DNA from 2 places in the Psychrobacter sp. TB67 genome. Region 1 is predicted to be linked to the other one. Evidence: predicted binding sites of a transcription regulator. Region 1 holds the regulator's gene; the other holds the start of a gene.
What was found. Region 1 encodes PhoB, which activates phosphate uptake and scavenging genes when phosphate is short. Its sites were predicted from a motif close to TGTCATNAANCTGTCATAA; they were not measured.
Positions count from the first base shown of each region.

Region 2: W293_RS0104655 (porin) is a predicted target of PhoB. The motif match lies at 7,795-7,813, and genes of this name have one in related genera.

Region 1 is NZ_AYYA01000056.1:38,787-49,758, reverse strand. Features, by position in the region: gene fadB (fatty acid oxidation complex subunit alpha FadB) at 1-1,776, shown strand, start outside; gene fadA (acetyl-CoA C-acyltransferase FadA) at 1,927-3,099, shown strand; gene W293_RS0111165 (isochorismatase family protein) at 3,347-3,922, shown strand; gene W293_RS0111160 (MFS transporter) at 4,066-5,334, opposite strand; gene W293_RS0111155 (HD domain-containing protein) at 5,573-6,217, shown strand; gene W293_RS0111150 (DUF1287 domain-containing protein) at 6,405-7,010, shown strand; gene asd (archaetidylserine decarboxylase) at 7,157-7,999, opposite strand; gene dtd (D-aminoacyl-tRNA deacylase) at 8,128-8,580, shown strand; gene phoB (phosphate regulon transcriptional regulator PhoB) at 8,864-9,568, shown strand; gene phoR (phosphate regulon sensor histidine kinase PhoR) at 9,632-10,741, shown strand; gene W293_RS0111125 (M23 family metallopeptidase) at 10,738-10,972, opposite strand, start outside.
Region 2 is NZ_AYYA01000030.1:42,391-53,362, forward strand. Features, by position in the region: gene ppk1 (polyphosphate kinase 1) at 1-620, shown strand, start outside; gene W293_RS17330 (hypothetical protein) at 1,021-1,191, shown strand; gene W293_RS0104625 (hypothetical protein) at 1,295-1,546, shown strand; gene W293_RS0104630 (hypothetical protein) at 1,648-2,004, shown strand; gene W293_RS0104635 (hypothetical protein) at 2,116-2,322, shown strand; gene W293_RS0104640 (tRNA-(ms[2]io[6]A)-hydroxylase) at 2,449-3,216, opposite strand; gene W293_RS0104645 (malate synthase G) at 3,807-6,011, shown strand; gene W293_RS0104650 (porin) at 6,539-7,648, shown strand; gene W293_RS0104655 (porin) at 7,846-9,033, shown strand; gene W293_RS0104660 (CTP synthase) at 9,264-10,898, shown strand.

The DNA of each region.
Region 1 (10,972 bases):
GTCATGAGCGACAAAGCTATCATTGGTCTACCAGAAACCCAACTGGGTATCTTCCCAGGTTTTGGTGGTACGGTTCGTAGTACGCGTGTGATTGGTATCGATAATGCGCTTGAATTAATCGCGACTGGTACACCGAAAAAACCACTGGACGCACTAAAACTTGGTCTCGTTGATGCAACCGTTGCTGCAGATGACTTGCAAGATGCTGCGATTGACCTAGTCAAAAAATGTATCTCAGGTGAGCTTGATTGGCAAGCGAAGCGTGAAGAGAAGCTTGCGCCTGTTAAGCTAAATCAGCTTGAGCAAGCAATGGCATTTAACAGTGCTAAAGGTATGATCTTTGCCAAAGCCAATCCTAAGCAGTATCCTGCGCCTGCGCTTGCTATTGAAGCAATCGAAAAGCATGTCAATCTGCCTCGTGACAAAGCAATCGAAGTCGAAGCGACTTACTTTGCAAAAGCGGCGAAAACCCCACAAGCAGAAAGCTTGGTTGGTCTATTCTTAAACGATCAGTTGGTTAAGAAACTTGCTAAGCAGCACAGCAAGCAAGCACATGAAATCAATGAAGCGGCCGTACTTGGCGCGGGTATCATGGGCGGCGGTATCGCTTATCAAGCAGCCAGTAAAGGCTTGCCAATCATCATGAAAGACATCAAGTCTGAGCAATTAGACCTTGGTATGGGCGAAGCCAGCAAGCTACTTGGCAAAATGGTCGAACGTAAGAAAATGACCCCAGCTAAAATGGGTGAAACGTTAAGCCGTATCCGTCCGACTTTGAACTATGGTGACTTTGCTGAAACTGATATCGTTATCGAAGCGGTGGTAGAAAATCCAAACGTTAAGCGTGCAGTACTAAAAGAAGTAGAAGGCTTGGTAAAAGACGATTGTATCCTAGCGTCAAATACGTCAACTATCTCTATTACTTTCTTGGCTGAAGCACTTGAGCGTCCAGAAAATTTCGTCGGTATGCATTTCTTTAACCCGGTAAGCCGTATGCCATTGGTTGAAGTCATTCGTGGTGAAAAGTCCTCTGAAGAAGCCATTTCTACTACGGTCGCCTTGGCTACTAAAATGGGTAAAGTGCCTGTAGTTGTGAACGACTGCCCAGGTTTCTTGGTAAACCGTGTGTTATTCCCATACTTTGGTGCCTTTGACTTGCTCCTTAAGCAAGGTGCGGACTTTGCTCATGTCGATAAAGTCATGGAAAAATTCGGCTGGCCGATGGGTCCTGCTTACCTAATCGACGTCGTTGGTTTAGATACTGGCGTACACGGCGCAGAAGTCATGGCAGAAGGTTTCCCTGACCGCATGAAGCCTGATTATAAAGGCGCGATTGAGCTTTTATATGAAAACAAACGCTTAGGTCAGAAAAACGGTGTTGGTTTCTATAAATATGAGATGGACAAACGCGGCAAACCAAAGAAAGTTGCTGATGAAGCGACTTATGAGCTATTAAAAGCCACGACAGATAGCGACAAGCAGACCTTTGAAGATCAAGCAATTATTGACCGCACTATGCTGGCTTTCTGCAATGAAACTGTACGCTGCCTAGAAGACAATATCGTCAGCACGCCATCAGAAGCTGATATGGCGATGATTATGGGCGTTGGTTTCCCGCCATTCCGCGGTGGTCCTTGCCGTTATATCGACCAAATGGGTCTAGATAACTACTTGGCACTGTGTGAAAAATACGCATACCTTGGCAAAGCCTATGAAGCCCCGCAAAAGATTCGCGATATGGCAGCAGCAGGCGAGACCTTTTACGCCACGGCGTAATGGGCAGTCATTACTAGGATAAAGTGCAGTACATCATGCTCGATAAGATTATTGGTAATTAATTTATTATTAGTAACCTTAACATTCTAAATTAGATAGGCGAGCATTGCGGTACTGCCACTGACAATAAAAATTGAAAAGGAAAATAGTATGACAACTTTAAGTCCAAAAGACGTGGTCATCGTAGATGGCGTACGCTCAGCAATGGGTAAAACTAAAAACGGCATGTTCCGCCATGTTCGCGCCGATAGCATGTCTGCTGAATTGGTCCGTGCCTTGGTTGAGCGTAACGACTTTGACCCACGTGACGTCGAAGACATCATCTGGGGCTGTGTCAATCAGACGCTAGAGCAAGGTTTGAACATCGGTCGTAACATTGGTCTGCTAGCTGGTATTCCAAAGACTGCTGGTGGTCAAACGGTTAACCGTCTATGTGGTTCATCTATGCAGGCGCTTCACACTGCTGCTGCTCAAATCATGACCAACCAAGGTGACGTTTTCATCATCGGTGGTGTTGAGCATATGGGTCACGTCGGCATGATGCATGGCGTTGATCTCAACCCTGAAGCGTCAAAGCACTATGCAAAAGCTTCAAACATGATGGGCTTGACTGCTGAAATGCTTGGTCGTATGAACAATATCACTCGTGAAGAGCAAGATGCTTTCGGTCTTGAGTCACATCGCCGCGCATGGGCTGCAACGACTGAAGGTCGTTTTGACAATGAAATCATCGGTATCGAAGGTCATGATGCTGCTGGTCGCTTGCAACTATGTACCGTTGATGAAGTGATTCGTCCAGACGCGACGATGGAGCAAATGCAAAAGCTACGCCCAGCCTTTGATCCTAAAGGTGGCACGGTGACTGCTGCAACCTCATCTGCCCTGTCTGACGGTGCGTCAGCGATGCTAATGATGAGCGCGCAAAAAGCCAAAGAATTAGGTCTAAAGCCACGTGCACGTATTCGTAGCATGGCAGTCGCTGGTTGTGATGCCGCTATCATGGGTTATGGTCCTGTACCTGCGACGCAAAAAGCCCTTAAGCGTGCTGGCATGAGCATCGATGACATGCAAACCATCGAGCTAAACGAAGCGTTTGCCGCGCAAGGCTTGTCAGTCCTAAAAGCCTTGAACTTGACGGACAAGCAAGACATCGTCAATATCAACGGTGGTGCGATTGCCCTAGGCCATCCACTAGGATGTTCAGGCGCTCGTATCACGGTTACTTTGCTAAATGCGATGGAGCAGTCAGATACTGAAATCGGTCTAGCGACGATGTGTATCGGTCTTGGTCAAGGTATCGCGACGATTATTGAGCGTGTGTAAGCTTTAAATTTTTTATAGCTGTTAGCTTATTATTTTTCAATGAAACCCTTAGTCATAATGACTAGGGGCTTTTTTATGGAGTCAATAAAGTAGAGAAAGATATCATATTACTCATTAATAAAAATTATCTCCATTGACGCCCTCAGCAAACTATGACTAAATAAGAGCTAGGTTTAATAATAATGATATAGAGGCCAAATATAGCGTCGCCTTTACCTATTAATATCAGTCGTACAAGGAGTGTGCCATGTCTACTATGATTACCGATCGTACCTATCGAATCGCTCGCGAAAATACCCAAGCGATGATAATCGATGTTCAAGAACGCTTAACGCCGCATATTTATGACCATGAAAATATCGTCAAAAAGACAGTCACTTTGATCAAAGGTCTACAAGCCCTCAACATCCCAATTATGCTCAATGAGCAATATAAAAAGGGACTCGGCGATACCCTGCCTGAGATACGTGATGTGCTAGAAGGCGACAATGCCAAAAGCTTTGAAAAAATCACTTTTAGCGCTTGTGATAATGACGATTCATGGCATTATTTAGCCCAACAAAATCGTAGCATTGTTCTATTATTTGGGGTGGAGGCGCATGTCTGCGTCATGCAAACGGCGCTTGATTTGCTCGATAATGGTATGCAGCCAGTGATTATTGGTGATGCGGTTGGCTCGCGCTTTCCTTATGATAAGAAGCAAGCGATTCGCCGTATCCGCCGCGCTGGTGGCGTGATTAGTACGGTAGAATCCATTCTTTTTGAATTGTGCCGCAGTAGTAAAGACCCTGCTTTTAAGACCATTAGTAATTTGATTAAGTGACTTAATTAGCTTAATTAGCTGGATTGATTGGTTATAAGACAATGTTTAATCATTAATAAAAAAGATAGCGCTTAAGGCTTAGGCGCTATCTTTTTTAAATGCTAACTTTTTTCGCCTTTAAGTAACGATTTGAAATAAGGCTCTTAAACAACTTTTGAAGTTGGTTTAACAGTAGGTTTAATTACTGGTTTGTCCTTTATTTTCAAGACTAAAAAAGTGGCTAAAGCGACGGCAATAATCAGTACCCAGCCAGTCGGCATCCAACTGCCTGTCAATCCTTTCACGCTCTGCATCAGCAACACCATCATAACGCCACCGAGATTGCCCATCATCATCAGCATGGCAACTGCTTTGGCGGCTTGTGACGCATGTACGGTGTCTTCAGCAGCGGCAATCAGTAATGGATAACCTGCCAACAAGAAAAATCCTAATATAAAGCTCAGCAATAATGTTGTGGTTCCTGTCGTTAAATATAACAAGGGATAGGTGGCGCTAGCACCAATTAGCGTTGCCAATATTAAAAAAATGCGCCGTTTTTGTAGATAGTCAGATAATAGCGGAATCAGTAGCGCGCCTAAAATACCGCCGACGATCAGCATGGCAGTAATGATGCCCGCCGTCGCTTCATCAATGCCGCGGGGCGCAAGAATAGGTGCAATCCAGTTACTCAGCCCATTAAAATAACCCATCGCAATAAACACCGCTAATGAGATAAACCATAGGCGCTTATTTTTTAATAGCGATTCGATTTCGTGCAGTGAGATAGCGCTATCTTGTTGTTTGGGTTTTTCAACGACCACTAATAAAAAGCCTACTACTGCCACCGCCGTAATAATAACATTGATAAGTAGCATGCCAGAGAAGCCAAACGCCTCGATTAATGGGGCAGGGGCAAAAGCACCAAGGGCAGTCGCCAAAAACATCCCGCCCATAATCACGCCCGTTACGGTGGCGATTTGCGATTTATCAAACCAATCCGAGGTCACCTGATTAATGGCATTGGTAATATACGGCTGAGCGATGGCGATAAGCAATTGCCCTGCAAATACTAGCCAATAATGATCAGCGCCCAACCAGCGTATGATTGAGCCTATCAGCATAAGCAGCGCGGCTATGCTTACGATTTTTTTATAGCCAATGTTATCGAGCACCTTGCCTGAATGGATGGCAAGCAACACAAAAACGATAGGGAACATCAAAGTTAATAAATTGGCGAAAAACTCATTAACGCCGAAATGTGCCTCGGTGCTAATTACGATGGTCGCAAAGGTCAGCCATAAAAACTGATTGACCCCAAGTAAAAGAGAGAATCCTGCGATAATAAGCCATTTATTAGGCGGTTTTTTCTTAAAAGGTGGTGCCGTAGCAAGTGGTAAAGTGGCACGCGTTGCAGCGTCAGTGGTGGGTGGCATCGACATATCCTTGTCTGGTGCAGGTTCTTATAAATTGTTTTACAATCTGCCTGCTGACTTATTATGAGCATTAGTTGAATCTTAAACAATAAAAAATTAAGACACTTGCTATTATTACCCCTGCAAAAATTTAGATGGTTAGCAGTACGCGCAAAATGTCGACTACAATAATTACTTTTGCGTAAAGATTAGATTCGGATACAGCGTTAACCATTCACCGTTTAAATGAGAGAAAGCCATGTCAGAAAACGCCATATTATCAACCAAGCAGACCCCAGTACCCAACCCGAAGATTCCCTCCAACATCGGTATTGATGACGTGACCCATTTTTTATTAGAGCTTGATGCGCTTAAACGTGTTAATCGGCGCAGCTATGTGACGGGTACGACCCGTTTAGAAAACTCTGCCGAGCATTCTTGGCATTTGGCGATGGCGTGTTGGTCAATCGCTGATTTGTTTGAGCTGGATGTCAATCATGAGAAATTGCTCAAGATGGCACTAATACATGATTTAGGCGAGATTGATGCCGGCGATACTTTTTTATACGCCGATACGCGAGTTGATGCGCATGTTGAAGAACGTGCGGGAATTGTTAGATTGCAAAATGAGCGTGGAAATGGGATTGCTGATTTAAGTGAGATTTGGGAAGAGCAGGAAACAGGTGATAGTAAAGAAACCCAACTGCTAAGAGTAGTTGATCGCTTGTTACCATTTTTGCTTAATATAAATACCAATGGAAAAACTTGGATTGATGCTAACGTTACACGCTCGCAAGTTGCTGGCGCGCATGGCTTTATTAAAGACAGCTTTCCGAGTATCCATGATTGGATAGCAAAACAGATTGAATATGCGACTAAGCAAGGATGGCTGATTGATAAGTAAATTGATAGCAGATTTGACAGCTAGCCTTTTTATTTAATAGCCTTTTTATTTAATAGTGTGGTCATTTAATAGCTTTGTCATTCAATAGTATTGTCATTTAACAGCGTCACCTTTTTACTGACTCACCATGGTTGACGCTGTCTAAAACCTTTATATTGAATAGTATCAATAATAACAGAGAGGCTACATGCGCTTATTTAAAAACTATAAAACATTGTGTAAATCTCTAGCCTTTGTCAGCATGCTGGGACTAGCGCAAATGGCGCAAGCGCTTGCTCCTATCAGTGATGGTGATAAATTGGCGCACGATGCCAAAAAACAGATCGGTGTTACGGTGAGTTATGATCCTACTTATCGTAAATTGGAGTTTCCGCGTGGCGATGTAGCAATAGAGACCGGTGTCTGTACCGATGTGATTGTCCGTGCTTATCGTTTGCAAAATGTGGATTTGCAGCAGTTGGTCAATCATGATATGAAAGGAAATTGGTCCGCCTATCCAAAGACTTGGGGCTTGAAGTCAACGGACAAAAATATCGATCATCGACGTGTGCCCAATCTTGAAACGTTTTTTGCGCGTCATGGAAAAACGTTATCTACGACTGATAAAGACAGCTTTAAAGCCGGAGATATTGTAACGTGGCGCTTGCCAAACGGCGGTTTGCCGCATATAGGTATCGTCTCAGACAAAGCAGCTGCTGATGGTGCGCCGCTGATTATTCATAATATTGGCCGTGGTACGCAAGAAGAAAACATCCTTTATGCTTATCCTATACACAAACACTTTCGATATTGATAAAGGCCTTTGCACAGGGTAGCCCAAAGTAGTAAAAATAGGCAATACAAAATAGAAGTAGTAGGTGTAATGGACATTAAAAAGCCCAGTTAAACGTCATCATCTACGTTTAACTGGGCTTTTTAGTACTATGATTTTCTTAAAAACTAAGCTTGCTGAGTTTTTGCCTCACCCAATAACTGTCCCATTTGTACCACGCTATTGGCTTGCATGCTGTCTTGCCAATCGGCTTTTGCGCCTTTTGGTAGTACTACAATCGCGGTTGAGCCTAAATAAAAGCGTCCAAGCTCATCGCCTTTTGCAAAGCTCATATTGTGCTCGGCTTCTTGGATATCATCAGTGCGGCTGATTTTGCCGGTTGCTACCGTTTCGATACCAGCGACAATCATTGCTCCAACCATCACCACCGCCGCTTTGCCGTATTCTGTGTCAAATAAACACACCAAACGCTCGTTACGGGCAAACAAATCAGGGACATTTGCTGCCGTGGTATTATTAACAGAAAATAGCGTACCCGGTACATAACGGGTTTTGGTCAAGGTACCAGCAAATGGCATATGCACGCGGTGATAGTTGCTCGGCGCTAGATATACGGTCGCAAAGCTGCCATCAGCAAAATAGCTGCCCTCTTCGCTATTGGCCAGTAATTGACCAACGTCATAATGACGACCTTTGGCTTGCAGCAATTTATGGTCTTCAATCTGTCCTAGCTGCGAGATGATACCATCGGCAGGACTGACAATACCGTTTACGCTGCTATCGATGATACGGGCGTTTTCTTTGAGCTCACGGGTAAAGAAGTCATTAAAACTCTCATAAGCATTAAAGCTCTGACGCTCATACTCACCTAAGCTGACGCCGTAAGCCTTGGCAAAACTACGAATAAAGGCACGTTTGACATACGGATGACGGCTGGCGGCTAGACGCCCAGCGACTTTACTCAGCTGCTGCTGCGGGACAAATTGTTGAAGGGTAGTAAATAAATTCATAATCGGGCTACCAAGATAGGGTTTGATGTAATAATTAATAAGCAAATCAATGGCGGTATTTTATCATGGACAGCAGAGTATTGTATGACCATAATCTGTCAGACATTTATAAATAAAAAAGGCTCTAAATGAAAGCGCTTATACAACGGGTTCACTGTGCCAGTGTCAGCGTCGATGCACAAAATATCGGTGCCATCGAGCATGGGGTGTTGGCGTATATTGGCTTGGGGCACGAGGATAGCCTGCAAACTGCCCAGCGTATGATCGATAAAATCTTGACCTATCGCATATTCGAAAATCATGACGATCCTGCCAAGGTCGGTAAACTGGATAAAAATGTGCAACAGGTCGGTGGCGGGCTATTATTGGTGTCGCAATTTACCTTGATGGCAAAAACAGACAAGGGTCGTCGCCCTGATTTTGGTGGCGCGATGGCACCTAATGCTGCTCAAATGTTGTTTGAGCAAATGATTACTTATGCTAAAACTCAGCATCACAATGTTGCCACTGGTCAATTTGGTGCTGATATGCAAGTGGCAAGCGTCAATGATGGGCCACTAAACTTTTTATTAGAAGTCTAGAAAGCCGTTGTCATGAAGCTGTCATAATTAACCCGTTTAATAAGTAGAAACTGGTGACTGTGTATTGCCTTTTTTGTATCTTAATTTCTTTATGTTAATTTTCCTAATTTGAGTTTTGGTGCGCTAAATTTTTGAATCTTAAAACCTAATATAGTTGATACAATTTAAAAGTAGTACAAGGCAACCGAGTGTAGAGGTATATCTAATACGTCAAGCGAGGTTAACGCAGTAATATTTTTATAGTAGAGTGACTATATGCTTAATCTAATAACAAGGCTGCCGTATGTATAATGAGCAAATTTTGATCGTTGAGGATGAGCCTGCGATTCGTGAAATGATTGCGATGACCTTAGAGATGGCTGGCTTTGATAGCCTGCACGCTGCGGACGTAGCAGAGGCGCATCAGCAAGTGGTTGATCACCGTCCGGCGCTGATACTATTAGATTGGATGCTGAACGGTGAAAAAAGCGGCATTGATTTTTGCCGGATGCTCAAAAACGACGATTCGCTCGCCGAGATACCGGTCATTATGCTGACTGCTAAAAGTGAAGAAGACAGTAAGGTTCATGGGCTCGATGCTGGGGCTGATGACTATATGACCAAGCCTTTTTCAACACGTGAGCTAATCTCAAGAATCAAGGCGGTGCTACGTCGTAGTAGTGCACTCAGCGCTGATAAGTCTATCGAAATCGGCAAGCTTAGCTTAGATCCCAAAAGCCAGCGCGTGACGGCAGCGGGTCAGCTCATCGATATCGGTCCGACAGAGTATCGATTGTTGGCATTTTTTATGAGTCATCCAGAGCGTGCTTATACCCGGACACAGCTGCTAGATCAGGTCTGGGGCGGCAATGTCTATATTGAAGACCGGACGATTGATGTACATATTCGGCGCTTACGTAAATTACTGCAGCCTTATGATTGTGCTACGCTGATACAAACGGTACGCGGTACTGGGTATCGGTTTTCTAGCTTGATTGAATCCATTTAATCAGCCGCAGAAAATGTCTTGGTAAGCGTAAAGAAACACAGTATCTAGTGGTAGGGATGATAAATGACGATGACAACACCGATAATGCCTATGATGCCGATAGAAAATGAGCAACAGGGTGAGCAAGCGCAAGTTGCCCAGCACAATACAACGGATCAACTTAAAAAAATCCGCAGCGCCTTACGAGCGCTACGAGATGCGGTTATTTTGCTCAATGATGAAGATGGTTTGGAATGGTGGAATCAGGCAGCGGAAGACTTGTTGTTATTGCAGGCAACTGATAAAGGTCAGAGTATTTTTGACTTTATCACCGTACCAGAATTTCGCCAGTACTATCAGGCTATCACCCCACCGAGCGATGGTGTGCACATGGTGTCATGGCGAGACCCTAAACGTTATCTGAAGTGTGAGCTTACGCCTTTCGATGATGAAAAATTACTGATAATTTATGATGTGACCCGCTTGCAGCATTTGGAGGAAATGCGTCGTGATTTTGTCGCCAATGTCTCGCATGAGCTGCGCACGCCATTGACTGTGTTGATGGGATATTTAGAAAATTTTTCCGAGCAGGAAGATATGCCACCGCAGTGGCGACGTGGCTTTGAGCTAATGACTCAGCAGACTGCCCGTATGAATCGGATTGTAAATGACTTACTGCTGTTGTCTCGTATCGAAATCGAAGATACGCACGAGCTTAATGACATTGATATGACCAAGTTACTGACGCATATCTATGATGATGCGCAGGCGTATAACCAAGAATATAATCATACGATTCATTTGCAGATAGACACTTACGATGGGTTATATGGGTCAGAGATGTACTTAACGAGTGCCTTATCCAATTTGGTTATTAATGCCATCAAATACACACCAAAAGGTGGCAATGTAGCTATCAGCTGGACAAGAACAGCGGAAGGCTGCCGCTTTGCTGTCGAAGATGATGGTCTCGGTATTGCGCCTCAACATATCGAGCGCCTGACGGAACGATTTTATCGCATCGATAGCGGACGCAGCCGTGCTAGCGGTGGTACGGGCTTAGGTTTGGCAATTGTGAAGCACGTTTTATATCAACATGAGGCGCAGTTAACCATAGAGTCGGTAGAAGGCAAAGGCTCGACTTTTAGTGCGGTATTTCCAGCCGCGTATGTGCGTTCTGCCCATACCTCCTAATCTTTTTGTAAAAGTGGGTAGGGGTTCACCGCGCTGCCATTGATATAAATACCATAATGCACATGGGTCGGTGTGCCTTTGGCATTACCACTGTCGCCAACATAGCCGATGATATCACCAGCATTGACCCAGTCATTGGGCGCGATGTCGGCATAATCTTCTAGATGGGCGTAATAATGTCCTGCGCCGCCCGGTCCAACCACTACCACCACGCGTCCCCCTAATGTATTT
Region 2 (10,972 bases), on a different contig from region 1:
ACAAAATTTTCCAAGAACTGACGGGTATGGGCAAGCCTGCCAATCTAAAAAAACTGTTGCACGCGCCATTTACCTTGCACGAAAAGTTAATGAGCTTTATCGATGATGAAATTGCCCATGCCAAGGCTGGCAAGCGCGCGCATATTATTATCAAAGTTAATGCGTTGACGGAACGTCGCCTGATCGATAAGCTATACGATGCCTCGCAGGCAGGTGTCAAAATAGAATTAATTTTGCGCTCCATGTGTTGTCTGCGCCCCCAAGTCAAAGGCTTGTCTGAAAACATCACTGTACGCTCGGTTATTGGGCGCTTTTTAGAGCACACACGCATTTATTACTTTTATAATGATGGTGATGAGCGCTTGTATTGCGGCAGTGCTGACTGGATGGATCGTAACCTCTTCCATCGCGTCGAAGTCGCCTTTCCGATCGAAGATAAAAAACTGTTTAAACAGATATATCAAGATGGGCTACTTAACTATCTGCAAGACAATGTCCAAGCTTGGGCGCTTAATGGCGATGGTATTTGGCAGCAAATCCAACCAGCTGCTGACGAAGCGCCGCATATTGCTCAAGACCATTTATTACGGGTAATCAATCACGTTGGCGAGCCAGTATAGGCAAGACCTTTAATCATAAACGGCTTGGATGCTGTAGTTCGTGGTTGGTTATTCAATGTAACCATATTGATGGCCTTTCAGCGATGGGGTTTGCTTTACGACAATCTTAACTATCCACTGAACCAAGCGTTGGTAATCACCGATGCTTGGTTTTTTTGTGGCGAAAATAAGTTACAAACTGTCTGGTAACCTCACATTTATTCACATATTGATACGGCAGTACACTGGTGTGCTATTGCTTGACTTACTTATAATTAATGTCAGTCCTATGCTATGGCAAAAATAAGTTCAATTGAAAATTAAACCAGTCGATTTACTCTTCTAGGATAGTATCCAAGTTTATAAATCTGTGTCATAGAGGACTATTGGTTCACTAAACAATAATAATAGGAATTGCACCATGAGTAATACTAACAACGATACTTCAGACATCAAAAAAGCAGCAGAGCAGGCCGATAATCAACAAATCGAAAAAAATCTAAACGATGACAAAAATGTTGATACTCCCGAAAAACTGAGTGAAGAAGAGCAAACCTCTTTTATTGATGAAGAGTTACGGACAGATAAGTAAGGAGCCGTTTGAGCGATATTGATAGCAAAGATATCAATAGCAACAACAATATCAACGATCAGGTCAAATGAACAATTAACATCATAAACGCGAGGGACACGCTATGCCAGATAATACCAAGCCAAATCATGAAGAAGCGGTAGCTGTTCGTGATCCAGCAGCCTTACACCCGGACAATGCGCCAGACAGCTATGAAGGCCGTAAACACGAACCTGATATCGATGGACCAGAGCAGGACTCACAGGAAACAGACGAGATATATTCCGACCCACGTAAAGAAGAGAACTTACCAGCAGGTGGGAAAAACGTGGCAGATCTCAATGCTCATGATTTGAGTAAAAATAATAATATTTAATAATTGTGTACCTACTTATGTAGTCTGGGTATATCATCAAAAATAAAGTGCTGACAATAGATACTGGTTAGCCAATTAAAACAACAATTAAGGACATAACCATGGAACCTCAAGATCCCGCGTTAAGCAGAACCCCTATTGACGGTGCTAATCCTCAAGAAGTGAGTAAAAATTTAGCCAATCAGCACACTGATATTGAAAACCATACCAATCATAATAAAGGTACTGACACTTTCGAAGAAGAGGTAGTGGACTCAGAGCACGTGAATGACGATGACAATCCTGCACGCCAGCCAGATCGCCGTGATCAACAGGGCAGCAGTCCGTTTGATGACAATATTAACGAAGATACCGTGGGCAGTGAAGCGCCAAAAAGTGAAGGTATTACGGATATGAATCGATATGCCAACGTTGATAACGCTCAAACTCGTGTCTTAAATCCGGATGAAAAAGACTGATTTCTTAGCAAGATATTTCTGAATATTGCTAATCTGAGCATTATTAATATGAGTATAGTCAAGTTATCGAATGCTCGATGTGGAAGAAAGTTATTATAATAAGGATCGGTTATGAATAAGTCTAATGATACAGTTAACCATGATAACCATCAGCTCAAAGATGCAGATGATAATAATGGTATCGTCCCTGATGATGCATTACAAAAGGCAAATCCAGCCGCTGCAGAGCAAGCGACTGATGATCATGATCCGCATAATGTCGCAAAAAATACCAAGCAGTATGACAGTCCACTTATGGAAGATAAGAAACAGTCATAACTGAGCATCATATTCTGTACAGACAAATAAAAAAGCTAACGCTAGGCATGGTTTAAGACGCTAGTGTTGGCTTTTTTATGGATACGATATGAGTATCTTTGCATAGCGCTTATTTGACAGAAGCTATCAGCTGAAGCGCTCAGCAGGTGTACCACTGTGAAAGCGTAATTCAGTGTCAGGACTGGATATCAACTCTGCTTCTACTTCTTTAAAGAATGCGACACGCTCATCGATATTGTCGTCAGATAGCGATTGTGCCAGTGCCAAATAATCCTCAAAATGGCGACTCTCTGATTTTAATAGATAACGGTAGTACTTGGCTAAGCGTTCATCATCGATGACTTCAGCAAGCGCGGCAAAGCGCTCACAAGAGCGCGCTTCGATAAACGCCCCGATGATTAATACATCAACCATTGCTGCTGGCTCATGCGTACGTTTATGCTTGAGCAACCCTTTGGCATAACGCCCCGCACTCAGATATCCCCACTCTTGCTCGCGCTCATTCATAATGCCTAGGACTTGCTCATAGTGCAGCATCTCCTCACGTATTAACTGCGCCAATTTTCGCTGTAAGTCGTAAGAAAACTCATAGCGGAATAGTAGATTCATCGCTGTACCGGCTGCTTTCTTTTCGCAATTGGCATGATCTTGGATGATTAAAGGCACATCAGCGCTGGCAGCCTCCACCCAAGCCTGTGTGGTTCGCGCTCCCAAAAAATCATAGACAGCAGATAAGTCGACCTTAATAGGGGTGCGCAGCTGTGCGATATCGATACTGTCTGGTTCCATACTTTCCTCTGTTAGACCGTCTTTTTCTATCTTGTATTCTTCTGTATGGCTGTCGCTCACAGCCTTGTCATTACTGTTATTGATTTTCATATTTTCATTATTCATAGTCTTTGCCATAGTCGAAGGTTCAACATCTCTTAATCAAATATTAAAAGTTAAATAGATAACCGTTAAGCATAAATGAATGCTGTAATGATTACTTACAGTTTATACTGAACGTATAATGGTCTAACTCTAAAGTATTGATTAAAGCCTCTAGAGTAGGTGGCTTATAGAGTATCATTATTATACAGCCTAAGTATTTACTTGGTGAATGACGTTTCCTTGTTTATTTTATTATTTGATAGTAGGATGAGATTTTGCTTTTCAGGCATTTTGTCTTACTATTGATCATTACTTAGTAGCGGGCGATAGGCATTATATCAAGTGCCAATCCTGTATTAAAACCTAAGAATTATAGACAGCTCTGCTTACAGACAATCCCAAAATCACAGACGCTGCATCAGACAAATTCAGTCTTAAACAGTTATTACATTAATAGATGCTCAATCACCACCAACAGTTCGCATTGTCATGTTTGCTATTTATTCACCGCAAAGCAAACTAGGGATAAATGCTCCAAGAGCACATATTTTCACACCGTTATTGTAGCAACTTAGCATTAACACACCTCACGAACAGATAAGGATAACAATATGAGCCAGTCTTCTAACGCCAATCGTATTCAAAAAGGCATTCTTGCCATCGACCAGCAATTGTATGACTTTATTGAAAACGAAGTGCTGCCGAAAGTCGGTGTTGATTCAGACAGCTATTGGTCAGGTTTTGAAAAGGTCATCAAAGAGTTTACCCCGCGTAACAAAGCGCTGCTAGAAACTCGTGACAAGATTCAAGCGCAGATTGACCAATGGCATCTGGACAACCCTGCCAAAGATGGCGAAATTGATTACCCCGCGTATAAAACATTCTTGCAAGAAATTGGCTATCTGTTACCAGAAGGTGATGATTTCAAAGTCAGTACTCAAAACGTCGATGACGAGATTGCCCATATTGCAGGTCCACAGCTGGTCGTACCAGTCCGTAATGCTCGCTACGCATTGAACGCCACCAACGCGCGTTGGGGCAGTTTATATGATGCATTATATGGTACTGACGTCATCAGTGACGAAAATGGCCAACAAGCAACAGGTGGTTATAACCCAACGCGCGGTGCTGCTGTTGTTGCTTATGCCAAAGCATTTCTAAACGAACATTTTGCCTTAGCATCAGGGTCATATAACGATGTGACCGGCTTTAAAGTGGTCGATGGCAAACTTGAAATTGTTCAAGGTGATAATAGCACTGAGCTAAAAGACGCCGCGAAATTTGTTGGTTTCGTTGGTGAAGCAGAGCAGCCTACTGGTATTTTGCTCAAGAATAACGGCCTGCATGCTGAGATTCAAATCGATGGCAATCATCCAGTGGGCAAAGATGATCCAGCAAGTATTAAAGATGTACTATTAGAATCAGCGATTACGGCAATTCAAGATTGCGAAGATTCAATCGCTGCTGTCGATGCAGAAGAAAAAGTAGAAGTGTATCGTAACTGGCTTGGTCTAATGAATGGTGACTTGCAAGAAACCTTTGAAAAAGGTGGCAAGACCCGTACGCGTAAACAAAACCCAGACCGTGAATATATCAGACCAGATGGCAGCACGCTTATCCTGCCAGGCCGTTCACTACTATTGATTCGTAACGTTGGTCACTTGATGCAAAACCCAGCCATCTTGGTCGACTTGGGTAATGGGCAAGAGCAAATCTTTGAAGGTCTGATGGATGGCTTAATCACGCCGCTATTGTCTTTAAATGATTTGAAAGGTAAAACTGCGCTATCGAACTCACGCAAAGGTTCGATGTATATCGTTAAGCCAAAAATGCATGGCCCTGAAGAGGTCAAAATGGCCAATGATTTGTTCAACGCTTCAGAAGATCTATTGGGTCTAGAGCGCAATACTCTAAAAATCGGCATCATGGACGAAGAACGCCGCATGACGGTCAACTTAAAAGAAGCCATTCGCCAAGCAAAAGAGCGCGTCATCTTTATCAATACCGGCTTCTTAGATCGCACGGGTGATGAGATGCATACCAGTATGAACGCTGGGCCTTTTGTCCCTAAAGGTGATATGAAGTCACAAGCATGGCAGCCAGCCTACGAGCAGTGGAACGTTGATATCGGTCTGGAGACTGGCCTACAGGGTGTGGCTCAGATTGGTAAAGGTATGTGGGCGAAGCCTGATGAGATGAAAGAGATGATGGATACTAAAGCAGCCCATCCTAAGTCTGGTGCGAGTACTGCCTGGGTTCCATCCCCAACGGGCGCTACTTTGCACAGCATGCATTACCATGAGGTCAATGTTGCCGATGTACAAGATAGCCTAAAATCCCGTGAGCGTGCCAGCTTAGATGATATCTTGACCATTCCATTGGCCAAAGATACCAACTGGACAGAAGAAGAAAAGCAGCAAGAACTTGATAATAACGCTCAAGGTATCCTAGGTTATGTCGTACGCTGGGTAAACCAAGGCGTTGGCTGTTCTAAAGTACCAGATATCAATGATGTAGGTCTAATGGAAGACCGTGCAACCTTGCGTATCTCAAGTCAGCATATCGCTAACTGGTTGCATCACGGCGTGGTAAGCGAAGAACAAGTCATGGATACCATGAAGCGCATGGCAAAAGTCGTCGATGAGCAAAATGCGGGCGATAATGGCTATCAGCCAATGGCCAATAACTTTGATAATTCTTACGCCTTTAAAGCTGCTTGCGATTTGGTCTTTAAAGGTCGTGAGCAGCCAAGTGGTTACACTGAGCCATTATTGCATCAAGCGCGTTTAGACTTAAAAGCCAATACGCATTGCTAGTTCGTTATTTTTAAACGTTATTTTGGGGCTACTTACCCATGGTTGAGTAGTCCTTCAATACTTAGTATTACTCAAGCATATTTAAAGCAATGTATTTCTTTTATTTATTTATAAAAGTTACCCCTATTTGCCAATGGCGAGTAGGGGTATTTTTTTGTTTTTATCTAAATAATCGTTAAACCTTAGATTAAATATGGGTTTAAGGATTTTTCGTCATCAAAGACTTAAAAATATGTTGCAAATTATGTCAAAGTTGTTATGCTTATACTCTAAGTATGAGTTTGGTAACGGATGTTACGCAGTAGGACGCATAAGACTTAAGTTTACATGGCAGTTACGTTGTTTAATCCCAGTCATGTGAGTCATGGTTTTTTATCTTACTGTAATAGAACTTCGCCACACTTGTTTCTGACTAATCTCGGTAGCTAGTTACACATTATATCTTTGAGGATTTGTGACGATACCATTATGGGCGCCAGCTAATCACAGCTTGCTCATTACTACAATTGTAAAGTGGAGATACCCCCATGAAAAAACTACTTTTAGCGACAGCAATCGCCGCCCTATCTGTATCTGCAGCACAGGCAGCACCTACCGTTTATGGTAAAGTATTCGTTACTACTGATTACGTTAATGCTGAAATTGATGGTCAGAATATGGATAATAATAACAGAATTAATGAAGACAACGGTTCATTACAAGTTAATTCTAAGCTTTCACGTTTAGGCTTCAGAGGCTCTGAAGCGATAACGGCCAACACTGACGTAATTTACCAATTAGAGTACGGCGTTCAAGTTGATGATAGTGGTAGCGATAACATTGGCTTCAAAAGTCGTGATACTTATTTAGGTTTAAAAAATAAAGACTTCGGTGAATTCCGCTTTGGTCGTAACTACACAGTCATTGACTATATCAATAACGTATCAGTTAATGAAGGTTATTGGGATAATCTTGGCTCTAGTACTCTGAACAACAACGACAGCTTTGCTAATATTTTGACCCCGACCGTTGGTAACCGTATCAATAATTCAATCGTTTGGAAAGCGCCTAAATACAATGACCTACCATTAGCGCTTGCGCTGATGTATGGTGCTGATGAAGACTTTATATCTGAGAGTGATCGTGACGCAGGCTATGGTGCCTCATTGATGTTTGATCCAGGTACAGGCATTACCGCTGGTATTGCTTATGAGCAAGACATGAGTGTTAGTGGTGATATTATCCGTGGCAGTGCTAGCGTCGATTTAGGTAAATATATCGCAGCTCCTGTAAAGTTAGGCGTTCTATATCAAGAAGCTGACTATGCCGGTACTACTACTGCAACAGAGGACGGTTTAGTGGTGAGTGCTGAAATGGGTCTTTCGAATTTTGCCCGTCCAGCCTCTGTTTATATTCAGTATGACAAAACCGACAATATCAGTGGTCTTGAGAATAATGACTCAAATCAAGTCGTTGTAGGTGGCAAATATGCGTTTAAAAATAATATGATCGCTCATGCCTATGCTGGTCTAAATTCAGCGGAATTAAACAATGGTCGTTTTGGTTCGAGAGACGAAGACGGCAATGTTAATGAAATCGACTTACGTGGTGATATTGATGTACTCGCTATCGGTGGCGGTCTAGAATACTTATTCTAATCTAAACATTAGAAACGTATTATAAAAAACTCATCCTTCGGGGTGGGTTTTTTTGTTTTGTAATCAATACTGTGTCTTGAACAACAGCGTGTCTTAAATAACAGAATCCGTAAAATTAATAATAACATTTGTGTAAACTTTGGTTTTTTCATCTTACTGTAATATTTGCTTGGTAAAGTTATGTCTAAGCAGTTCTTATGGCTCGCTATATATATGGTTTCGAAGGTATAGGACCTTGCCATTATATATCTAATGATCTTAGACCATTTATCACTCAAATCGTAAAGTGGAGATATCCTTTGAAAAAATTACTTTTAGCCACAGCCGTCGCTGCACTTTCAGTTTCTGCTGCCCATGCTGCGCCAACTGTATATGGTAAAGCATTTTTAACCTTAGATTATGTTAGTACAGACTACGATGCAGCTAACAAGACAGATGAAGATACATTTAAACTTAACTCTAATCAATCACGTATCGGTTTTAAAGGTGAAGATGATCTTACTGATACCACTAAATTAGTCTATCAATTGGAATATGGTATTGATGTTGATGACGATAGCCAACAGTTTAGATCACGTAATACTTATGTAGGCTTAGCCCACAACACTTTAGGTACTGTACTAGCGGGACGCCATGATACCCCATTGAAACTTGCACAAAACAAAGTTGACGTGTTTAATGATAGCTTATTTGATATTAAAAATGCGGGTGTTTCAGGTGAATACCGTGCTAACAATATGGTGGCCTATCAATCACCTGTTATTGTCGGTATGCCAGTGAGTTTTATGGCAGCTACCGCATTATCAGAAACTGATGCCGACGGTGATATTCTCGTTTCCGCAGCATCTGGTGCGAAGCCTGCAGTCTATCGTGATAGAAAAGTAAAAGATAACGGTTATTCTGCTTTATTAGCCTATGACAAAAATGGTGTTTATCTAGCCGGTGCTTATGACAAAGACATGGGTGCTAACAATGTAAATACTGGCGTGATTGATAATACGTGGCGTTTGGTTGCTGGTTTAGATATGGGCAAAATGAATATGGTTTCGGGCTTAACTTTAGGTGCTCTATACCAACAAAGCCAATACTACGATAATTATAGCATCGTTAACAACAACCGCGTTAACAAAGCCAGTGAAGATGAAAAATCTTGGCTAATTAGTGGTAAATATAAAGTTGGTGCAACACCTTGGGCAGTTAAAGCACAGTATGTTAATACCACTGACGAAAAAGGCGTAAAAGATGCTGATGTAAATGAAATCGCAGTTGGTGGAGAATATGCATTCAATAAAGCGACCACGGGTCATATTTATGCAGGGCAAATCAGCCGTGACAATAACAAAGATGACTTGATTGTAGGTACGGGTATTGAATACAAATTCTAATCTAAACATTAGAAAACGTATTATAAAAAACTCATCCTTCGGGGTGAGTTTTTTTGTTGTGACCTTTTTAAAGCCGCAGTGGGTTATAATAGCTACGTATTTACGATGATTACGCACTTATGACAATTAAGCGTTAAAAACTGAGTGTTTTAAAGAGTTTGCGCTTTTGCCCTATATTTTGTAGCGTATTTTTAGTAAAATCCTTCTTTACCAATTACCGACAGAGTACTATGACCAAGTTTATATTTGTGACCGGTGGGGTAGTGTCCTCACTAGGAAAAGGTATTACCGCAGCCTCTCTTGCCGCAGTCCTTGAAGCACGTGGCGTGAGCGTGACGATGACCAAAATGGATCCGTATATCAACGTCGATCCAGGTACGATGAGTCCGTTCCAGCATGGCGAAGTGTTCGTCACCGAAGATGGCGCTGAGACCGATTTGGACTTGGGCTATTATGAGCGCTTCTTACGCCACTCTAAGATGAGTAAGAGCAACAACTTCACCAGTGGTCGTATCTATCAAAACGTTTTGAATAAAGAGCGCCGCGGTGAATATTTGGGTGGTACGGTACAGGTGATTCCGCATATCACTGATGAAATCAAAAACAAAATCCTTGCCAGTGGCGAAGGGTATGATATCGCTATTATCGAAATTGGCGGTACCGTTGGTGATATCGAATCACTTCCGTTTATGGAAGCCGTACGTCAGATGCAAGTAGAGCTTGGTCGTAATAGAGCCATGCTAATGCATTTGACCCTAGTCCCTTATATTGCTAGTGCTGGTGAGACCAAAACCAAGCCAACGCAGCATTCCGTAAAAGAGCTGCGCTCTATTGGCCTACAGCCTGATATCTTAATCTGTCGCTCTGATCATCATATCTCACAAGACAACCGTCGCAAGATTGCGCTATTTACTAACGTTGAAGAGCGTGCGGTCATTATGTGTGAAGATGCACAAAGTATCTATCAGATACCGCGCACATTACACGAGCAGGATCTTGATGATCTAATCTGTGAGCGTTTCGGTCTTGATGTGCCTGAAGCTGATTTGAGCGATTGGGACAGAGTGGTTGAAGCACAGTTGAATCCAGAAGGAACAGTGACTGTTGCGATGGTTGGCAAATATGTTGAGCTACCAGATGCTTATAAGTCTATTAACGAAGCATTGCTTCACGCAGGTATCACTCATAAAGTAGACGTGAAGATTGACTACATCGATGCTGAACGTCTAGAAGATGACGATACTTTACTTGTGCAGCTAAATGATGCTGATGCTATCTTAGTACCAGGCGGTTTCGGTGAGCGCGGTACGATGGGCAAGATAAAAGCCATCACTTATGCTCGTGAAAACAACGTTCCGTATTTAGGCATTTGTCTTGGTATGCAGTTGGCGGTGATTGAATATGCCCGTAACGTACTTAATATTAATGCCAACTCTTCTGAGTTTGATCGTAAGACCGCTGAGCCTATCATCGGTTTGATTACCGAGTGGTTGGATGAGCGCGGCGAATTGCAGATTCGTAGCGATGATTCAGACCTCGGTGGCACCATGCGTTTAGGCGCGCAGCAAGCGGAACTGGTGGCTGGTAGTAAGCTTGCGCAAATCTATGGTTCAACCAATATCACTGAGCGTCATCGCCATCGCTATGAGATGAATAATCGCTATATCGAGCCATTAGAGCAAGCAGGTATGACGATATCGGGTTATTCTGCCAAGCAGCATTTGGTCGAGTCGGTTGAGATTGCTGATCATCCTTGGTTCGTTGCGGTACAGTTCCACCCTGAATTTACCAGCTCGCCACGTGGTGGTCATCCACTGTTTAACAGCTTTGTAAAAGCCGCAAAAATCTATAGCGACACTAAATAATATTAAAAGCTTTACTGTTTTAAAATGAATTTTTAATATAAATGAAAAGACTGATCTGCGGATTGGTCTTTTTT